One region of the Methylobacterium sp. E-012 genome, then DNA from elsewhere that is predicted to be linked to it. Evidence: predicted binding sites of a transcription regulator. Region 1 holds the regulator's gene; the other holds the start of a gene.
The links. The regulator LexA, encoded in region 1, represses DNA repair genes until DNA is damaged. The targets are predictions, from matches to a motif close to TGTTCNNNNTGTGTTCNG.

Region 1 (4,410 bases):
GCGCTGACCCGCCGGATCGCGGGGGCCGAGGGCGGCCAGGCGGGGGCGGTGGCGGCCGCCCTGGTGACGGGCAAGCGCGGGCTGATCGGCCCGGCCACCAACGATGCGCTGCGCGCCGCCGGCATCTACCACGTGGTCTCGATCTCGGGTCTCCACATGGTGCTGGCCGCCGGCGTCGTCTTCTGGCTGGTCCGGGCCGCCCTCGCCCTGGTCCCCCATTGCGCGCTGTTCTGGCCGATCAAGAAGATCGCGGCCGGCTTCGCCATGGTGGGGGTGAGCGCCTACTGCGCCTTCTCGGGCTGGGACATCGCCGCCGAGCGCTCGCTGATCATGACCCTGATCATGCTGGGCGCGATCCTCGCCGACCGGCCGGCCCTGTCGATGCGCAACCTCGCGCTGGCCGCCCTGATCGCCCTGGCGCGGGAGCCGGAGGGCCTGCTCGGCCCCAGCTTCCAGATGTCGTTCGGGGCGGTGGCCGGGCTGATCGCCTGCGCGCGGCTGATCGACGGGCGCCTCTTCGTCCGGCCCGGGGCGGGGCGGATCGGCCGGCTCGTCGGCACCGGGCTGTCGGCGGTCACCGGCACCCTGGCGACGACCCTGGTGGCGCAGGTCGCCACCGCGCCCTTCGCCACCTACCATTTCCAGACGGTCCAGCCGTTCGGCCTCGTCGGCAACGCACTGACCCTGCCGCTGGTCTCGCTGGTGGTGATGCCGTCCGCGGTCATCGGGATCCTGGCCTATCCCTTCGCCCTCGACCGGCCGGTCTGGTGGCTGATGGGGCAGGCGGTCGGCGGCATGCTGGCGATCTCCGCGTGGATCGCCGGGTTCGAGCGGGCGACCGTGGTGCTGCCGGCCTTCGGCACCGGCGCCCTGGCCGCGATGACGGCGGGCCTGCTGCTGGCGACGCTCCCGGCCTCGCGGCTGCGCTGGCTCGCCGTGCCGCCCCTCCTGCTCGGGCTCGGCCTCGCGGCCCTTCCGGACCGGCAGGACCTCTACGTCGACCGGCAGGGCTGGGGCGCGGCGGTGCGGGGGCCGGACGGCCGCCTGGCCGCCCTCGGCAGCCCCTCCGGCTTCGTGCTGGAACAATGGCTGAAGGCGGATGGCGACGGGCGCCGGCCCGACCGGGCGGCCGGAGCGGGGCCCGGCGGCCGCTGCGACCGGCTCGGCTGTACGGCGCTTCTGCCGGACGGACGGGCGGTGGCCCTGATCCGGGACCGGCGCGCCTTCCCCGAGGATTGCGCCCGGGCCGCCGTGGTGATCACGAGTCTCACGGCGCCGCCGACCTGCACGGGGCCGCTGGTGATCGACCGCCGGGTCCTGGCGGCGCACGGCGCCGTCGCCCTGCGCGTCGACGGGGGCGGGTTCACGATGCGCGCGGCCCGCGGCGACGGACGGTCGCTGCCCTGGCGTCCGCGGGCGGCACCGCCGGCCGGCTCCGAGCCGGGGGCGGATCTCCCCGCCGAGGGAACCGGCGGCATGGCCTCATCCGAAGTGCCGCAAGCCCCGGCCGACGCCCCGGCGGAACCGCTTCAGTAGCGGCGCACGAGGCTGACGAGCCGGCCCTGGATCTGGACCCGGTCGGGACCGAGCACACGGGTCTCGTAGGCCGGGTTGGCGGCCTCGAGGGCGATCGAGGAGCCGCGGCGCCGCAGGCGCTTGAGCGTCGCCTCCTCGTCGTCGATCAGCGCCACGATGATGTCGCCGGTATTGGCGGTGTCCTGCTTGCGGATCACCACGAGGTCGCCGTCGAGGATTCCGGCCTCGACCATCGAATCGCCGCGCACCTCCAGGGCGTAGTGCTCGCCCCCGGCCAGGAAGTCCGGGGAGAGGGTGATGGCGTGGCTCTGGTTCTGGATCGCCGAGACCGGCGTACCCGCCGCGATCCGGCCCATCACGGGGATCGAGATGGACCGGCCGCCGTCGTCGATCATCCGGGTCGCCGCCGGCTGGGACGGCTGGGACGGCTGCCTGGACTTGCCACCCTCGACCACGCTCGGGGTGAAGCGGCGCGGCTCGGGGGCGGGGGCCGGGGTCGGCGACCGGTGCAGGCTCTCGGGGATGCGGATCACCTCGATGGCGCGCGCCCGGTTCGGGAGGCGGCGCAGGAAACCGCGCTCCTCCAGGGCCGTGATCAGCCGGTGGATGCCCGATTTCGACTTCAGGTCGAGGGCGTCTTTCATCTCGTCGAAGGACGGGGGAACGCCGCATTCCTGCATGCGGCTCTGGATGAACCGCAGAAGGTCCAGCTGCTTGCGCGTGAGCATCGAAGGGGGCCTCGCGGCTTGGCGGACCGCCCCAGGGCGGCCGCTGAAACAAATCGCGAACACGTTAAACGTTCCGCAAGTGTTCCGCAAGCGTAATACGGCCACGCTCGTGTCCCGGCGGCAGAGGCGGAGCACAAACGCATTGACGGCACAAGCGGAGCCGTTTCAATGCACCCGGGCGCCCCGCCGGACAAGACCGGCGGCTCCGGCGGCGGGTCGGTATCGGGCTGGGAATGATGAGGATGCGACAGCTCGCGGCGCCAGGGTCCATCCGTTTCGCCCTGGGCGTCGCCCTCCTGGGCTCGGCGCTCGCCGGCTGCACCACCGGCTTCTCGTACATCTCGCGGAACTACGTGGCGCTCACCCCCCAGGTGGTGACGATCGGCTGCAAGGAGCCCTACGAGGTCTACGACAACCGGCAGCTGCGCCGGATGCTGATCGTCTCGAACGCCCTGCGCGAATATGCCGGTTGCAACCTGAGCGAGGTCCGGATCGATCCCGAGCCGGAGGCGACCCGAGTCAAGCGCTTCCGCACCGCCGCCCGCGCCTATCTCGACGAGACCGTGCGGGAGGAGTGCCGGGTCACCGGCGAGACCGTGTTCGATCCGCTGAAGACCGAGTTCGCCTATGCCTGCGACGCGCCGGTCGAGAGGCGGGGCACGGTGGTGCCGCGCCTGCCCGGCCGCAATCCGGGGCCCGCCCAGCGCTGATCCGCCGGGCCGGAGGGGTCCGGCGTCCCTGACCCGCCGGCCGGGACACCGGTGCCGGGGGGATGCGTCAGGCATCCGGCTTCGGGAAGGTGCGCTCGGTGGCGTCGCCGGCCGCCGCCAGCAGGGCGCGCGCGAAGGCCCGGGCCTCGGCCCGGTCCAGCACGATCGCGGCGGTGACCGGCCCGCCCCCGAGATCCGACAGGGCGAGTTCCAGCCGCACCCCCTCGGGCACGGCGCTCGCCTGCAGGCTCCAGCCCGGCCCCCGTTCCGCGCTCTCCGCCATCGCTCAACCCTCCCGGTGCGCCCCGGGAAAACGCCGCAGGCTCCCGCCGGAACTGCCCCGGCCCGGGACTGTTCCCGAGCCGTGCCAAGCGCTTCCCTGCCCCGCCTCGCGGCGTTCCTCAAGACTGCGGGCCCCGGACTCGTGGTGATGCTCGCCGACACCGATGTCGGAAGCCTCATCACGGCGGCCCAGAGCGGCGCCCGCTGGGGCTACTCGCTGCTGCTCCTGCAGATCCTGCTGGTGCCGATCCTCTACGTCGTCCAGGAGCTGACGGTGCGGCTCGGGACCGCCACCGGCCGCGGCCACGGCGAGCTGATCCGGGCGCATTACGGGCCGGTCTGGGCCTGGATTTCCTTTGGCGGCCTCGTGGTCGCCGGGATCGGCGCCATCGTCACGGAATTCTCCGGCATCGCCGGCATCGGCGACCTGTTCGGGGTGCCGCGGCTCGTGAGCCTCGGCCTGCCGGCCGCCCTGCTACTCGGCCTCGTGTTCACCGGGAGCTACCGGCGGGTCGAGAGGGTGGCGATCGCGGTCGGCCTGTTCGAGCTGGTCTTCATCGGGCTCGCCGTGGCGGCGCGGCCGGATCCGGGGGCGATCGTGGCATCCTTCGCCCACATGCCGCTCGGCGACGGCCAGTACCGGGTCCTGATCGCCGCCAATATCGGCGCGGTGATCATGCCGTGGATGATCTTCTACCAGCAATCGGCGATCGTCGACAAAGGCCTCGGCTGGGACCACGCACGGCGCTCGCGGCTCGACACGCTCCTGGGCGCGGTGATCTCGCAATGCGTGATGGGCGCGATCCTGATCGCGGCGGCCGCCACGATCGGCAGGGCCGGGCAGGGCACGAAGGACGGTCTGCAGACCGTGGGCGACCTCGCGGGGGCCTTCACGCCGGCCCTCGGGCCCTGGCTCGGGCAGGTGGTGTTCGGGGTCGGGATCATCGCGGCGGCCTTCGTGGCGCTGAACGTCGTGGCCCTGGCCCTCGCCTGGGGTTTTGGCGATGTGACGGGCAAGCCGCATTCCCTGGAGCAATCGCCCCGGGAGGCGCCGGCCTTCTACGGCGCCTTCGCGCTGGTGGTGGCGGCCGGCGCGGTGTCCGTGCAGCTCGTGCCGAATCTCGTGGCGCTCAACATCGCGGTCGAGGTGATGA
Region 2 (4,410 bases), 160 kb from region 1:
AGCGGCAGTTCCACGCAGGCACCGCCGCTCGGTGCGGGCAGGACGTGTCCGCGGCGCAGGATACACCCTGAGGCGGACACCGACGCTGACGGTCGAGCGCGACCGGCCCGCTCCTCCATGCAGGCCAATGACCTCATATTTTTCCGTCGGATAACAGGCGCGAAGGGCTCCGGGTCTCTCCCTCCCCCCTCTGCGGGGGAGGGTGGCCCCTGCATCGGCAGGGGTCGGGAGAGGGGAACCCGGCTTCAGAATGAGACGGGGGCCTTCAAGACGGGCATAAGCCTCGTTCTGCACTGTCGCTCCCCTCTCCCGACCCCCTTCGGGGGCCACCCTCCCCCGCAGAGGGGGGAGGGAGACGTGGGTGTGTCAGGCGGTTGCGCTTAGCCGCGAGCTTTGTGTGCCTCCGGCAGGATGCGAGACACAGGGCAAACGCTCATGTGATCTCTGAGGAATCATTTAGAACCTTCTGCAAGAGAAAAGGGTTTTTTGATTTATCGTAGCCTCGCGCCCCGGGCCGGCCACCCCTGCGGCGGACGGTCTCGCGCGGGCGGGCTGGAACCGCTATAGGGATGCGACCCCGAATTCTCGTCCCCGCGCTCCGTGTGGCTGCCCCACCGGCCACACGCGGGCGGCGTCCGACCCGTCGAATGCGCCCATGACCGCCACCGCCACGCCCGCCCCCAGCGGATCCGCCCCCAAGGCCTCGGCTCCGAAGATCTCGTTCGTGTCGCTCGGCTGCCCGAAGGCGCTGGTCGATTCCGAGCGGATCCTCACGCACCTGCGCGCGGAGGGCTACGAATTGGCCCGCCGCCACGACGGGGCCGACGTGGTGATCGTCAACACCTGCGGCTTCCTGGATTCGGCCAAGGCGGAATCGCTCGCGGCCATCGGCGAGGCCATGGCGGAGAACGGCCGGGTGATCGTCACCGGCTGCATGGGCGCCCAGCCGGAGGAGATCCGCGAGAAATATCCCGACCTCCTGGCGGTGACCGGGCCCCAGGCCTACGAGTCGGTGGTGGCCGCCGTCCACGAGGCGGTGCCCCCGGCCCACGACCCGTTCCTCGACCTCGTGCCGCCGCAGGGGATCAAGCTCACCCCGCGCCACTACGCCTACCTGAAGATCTCGGAGGGGTGCAGCAACCGCTGCAGCTTCTGCATCATCCCATCGTTACGCGGGAACCTCGTCAGCCGCCCCGCCGCCGATGTGCTGCGGGAAGCGGAAAAACTGGTCACCGCCGGCGTCAAGGAGCTGCTGGTGGTCTCGCAGGATACCAGCGCCTACGGGGTCGACATCCGCTACGCCGAGAGCCCCTGGCGCGACCGGAGCGTGCGGGCGAAGTTCTACGATCTCACCAAGGAGCTCGGCGAACTCGGGGCCTGGGTGCGGCTGCACTACGTCTACCCGTATCCGCACGTGGACGAGGTCATCCCGCTGATGGCCGAGGGCAGGGTGCTCCCCTACCTCGACATGCCGCTCCAGCACGCGAGCCCCTCGGTGCTCAAGCGCATGCGCCGGCCCGGCAACCAGGAGCGCCAGCTCGACCGGATCCGCAGCTGGCGGCAGGTCTGCCCGGATCTGGCGATCCGCTCGACCTTCATCGTCGGCTTCCCCGGCGAGACCGAGGCCGAGTTCGAGGAGTTGCTGGCCTGGCTCCAGGAGGCCAAGCTCGATCGCGTCGGCTGCTTCGAATACGAGCCGGTGGCGGGCGCCACCGCCAACGCGCTGGGCGACCTCGTCCCGCCGGCGCTGAAGGCCGAGCGCAAACGCCGGTTCATGGAGACGCAGAACGGGATCGCGCTCCGGCTGCAGCGGGCCAAGGTCGGCAAGCGGCTGGCCATGATCGTCGATGCCGTCGAGGGCGGCGTCGCCCGGGGCCGGTCGAAGGCCGACGCACCGGAGATCGACGGCACCGTCCACGCCGCCTTCCGGCGCCCGGTCCGGGTCGGCGACATCGTCACCGTGAAGGTCGACCGGGCCGAGGCGTACGATCTGTACGGCAGCGTGGCCTGATTTTTTCGGACTTCACGCGATCCCCTGTGCGCTACGGGACCGGGCCGGTTGACCCGGACCTCCAGTCCTGTGTGTTTGGAACATAACAGGAACTCAAGCCCGGCACCCGAGGCGGCGATGGATCCGGAGGTCGCGCTCCGAAAGATCATCCACATCGACATGGACGCGTTCTACGCCTCCGTGGAGCAGCGCGACGACCCGGCCCTGCGCGGGAAGCCGCTGGCGGTGGGCGGCTCGCGGGAGCGCGGCGTCGTGGCGGCGGCGAGCTACGAGGCGCGGACGTTCGGCGTGCGCTCGGCCATGCCGTCGGCCACCGCCCGGCGGCTCTGCCCGGACCTGCTGTTCGTGAAGCCGCGCTTCGAGGTCTACCGGGCGGTCTCTGAGGAGATCCGGGCGGTCTTCGCCCGGCACACGGCGCTCATCGAGCCGGTGGCGCTGGACGAGGCCTATCTCGACGTCACCGAGAATTTCTTGGGGCTGCCGACCGCCACGGCGGTGGCGAAGGCGATCCGGGCCGAGATCCTAGAGCGCACCGGGCTCGTCGCCTCGGCTGGGGTCTCGTACAACAAGTTCCTGGCCAAGGTCGCCTCCGATCACCGCAAGCCCGACGCCCTGTTCGTGATCACCCCCGCCATGGGTCCCGACTTCGTGGCGGATCTGCCGATCGGCCGGTTCCACGGGGTCGGCCCGGTCACCGAGGCCAAGATGAAGCGCCTCGGGATCCACACCGGGGCGGATCTGCGCGCCTGGACGTTGGAGCGCCTGCGCGAGATCTTCGGCTCGTCGGCCGCCTACTACCACGCGGTCGCCCGCGGCATCGATCACAGGCCGGTGCGCGCCCACCGGGTGCGCAAGTCGATCGGGGCGGAGACCACGTTCTCGGAGGACACCGCCGCCTTCGCGGTCCTGGCCGCCCGCCTCGCCCCGCTGTTCGACAAGGTCTGGGCCGGGGCCGACGCCAAGGGCATGCGCGCCCGGACCGTGACCCTGAAGCTCAAGTTCTCGGATTTCGCCCAGGTCACCCGGGCGAAGTCGCTCGCCGCGCCGGTCGCCGACCGGGCGAGCCTGGATCGGATCGGCCTCGACCTGCTCGCCGGCCTGTTTCCCCTCCGGCGCAGCGCGCGGCTGGTCGGCGTCTCGCTGTCGGGCTTCGCGCAGGGGGAGATCGAGGGGCCGATGCAACTCGGGTTAGAGCTATAGAGAGGCGATCAATTTTAGGTTACAGGTCCTATGCTGCGACGCAGCGCCCATCGTGCGATGCCGCACTTTCGGTTCGGCAGGGCAACACCAGATTGGCGGCACGGCGTGCCGCACCGTACGGACGGGCGCCGCCGAGAGAGAAGGACCCCCGTCCATGACGAAGCCCACTGCGCTGGTCGCGACCGCTGCCCTGACGCTGGCCCTGTCGGCCGGCGCTGCCCTCGCGGACGGCAATTCCGCCTTCAGCGCCTCCAACACGGCGCTGCTGATGGGCAACACCGCGAGCCCCGGCCGCCTCTATGTGCCGACTGAGAGCGACGAGGACCGGCTCATCACCAGCTCCATCGCCGCCCCCGCCCCTGCCGCCGCTCCGCATGGGCAGAAGGCGCCGGCCCGCATGCCGGCCCGCTGAACGAGCCGCAGGCCCGGGCGCCCGCTCGACGTCCGGGACAACGTGAGGTTTGCATCGTTCGGGCGTTCTTGGCTCAGGCGTTCTTGCGCGGCCGGTGGTTCGGGTCGATGCCGCCGTCGAGCTTGGTCTCGTTGTCCACGTCGCCCTCGAAGGTCGAATCCGCCTGCAGATCGGCGGGGTCGGCGCCGCTCATGCCCTTCGAGGTGCCGATGCCGGGATTGCCCTTGAGGTCGGCGTCGGTGGGCGTCTCGGTCTTGGGGTGCTTGCCTGACATGCTGGCTCCTGTCGCGTTCCGGAGCGAGGCCAACGCGTCGGGGCCGATGCGGTCGCCCGGGGCCCGTGCGGCGGTTCGCCTCCGGGGCCGTGCGGGCGCTCAGCCGATCTCCGCCGCCGCGATCCGGTGCACCCCCGCCGCCCGCATCCGCGCCCAGGCCTGCGCGAGGGCTCCGTCGACGTCGATCCCGCGGACGGCATCGTCCACCACCCAGACGTCGAAGCCCGCGTCGCGGGCATCGAGCGCGCTCCAGGCGACGCAGAAGTCGGTGGCCAGCCCGCACAGGACGAGGCGGGTGATCCCGCGCTCCCGGAGCGCCCCGGCGAGGCCGGTGCGGGTGGTGCGGTCGGCCTCCAGGAAGGCCGAATAGCTGTCGACCCGGGGATCCAGCCCCTTGCGGATCACCAGCCCGGCCCGGTCGGTGTCGAGGCCCGGCGCGAAACCCGCCCCCTTGCTGCCCTGGACGCAGTGCCGGGGCCACAGCACCTGCGGACCGTAGGGCAGAGCCACGGT

Region 2: the regulator LexA is predicted to act here: its motif matches at 2,088-2,105, upstream of dinB (DNA polymerase IV).

The regions. Positions count from the first base shown of each region.
Region 1 covers NZ_JBYQEY010000001.1:3,648,169-3,652,578, forward strand. Annotated here, with positions in the region: gene AC3IF1_RS17695 (ComEC/Rec2 family competence protein) at 1-1,536, shown strand, start outside; gene lexA (transcriptional repressor LexA) at 1,530-2,264, opposite strand; gene AC3IF1_RS17705 (hypothetical protein) at 2,507-2,974, shown strand; gene AC3IF1_RS17710 (hypothetical protein) at 3,042-3,257, opposite strand; gene AC3IF1_RS17715 (NRAMP family divalent metal transporter) at 3,339-4,410, shown strand, end outside.
Region 2 covers NZ_JBYQEY010000001.1:3,812,967-3,817,376, forward strand. Annotated here, with positions in the region: gene rimO (30S ribosomal protein S12 methylthiotransferase RimO) at 656-2,011, shown strand; gene dinB (DNA polymerase IV) at 2,129-3,211, shown strand; gene AC3IF1_RS18465 (hypothetical protein) at 3,366-3,623, shown strand; gene AC3IF1_RS18470 (hypothetical protein) at 3,697-3,897, opposite strand; gene pncA (bifunctional nicotinamidase/pyrazinamidase) at 3,997-4,410, opposite strand, start outside.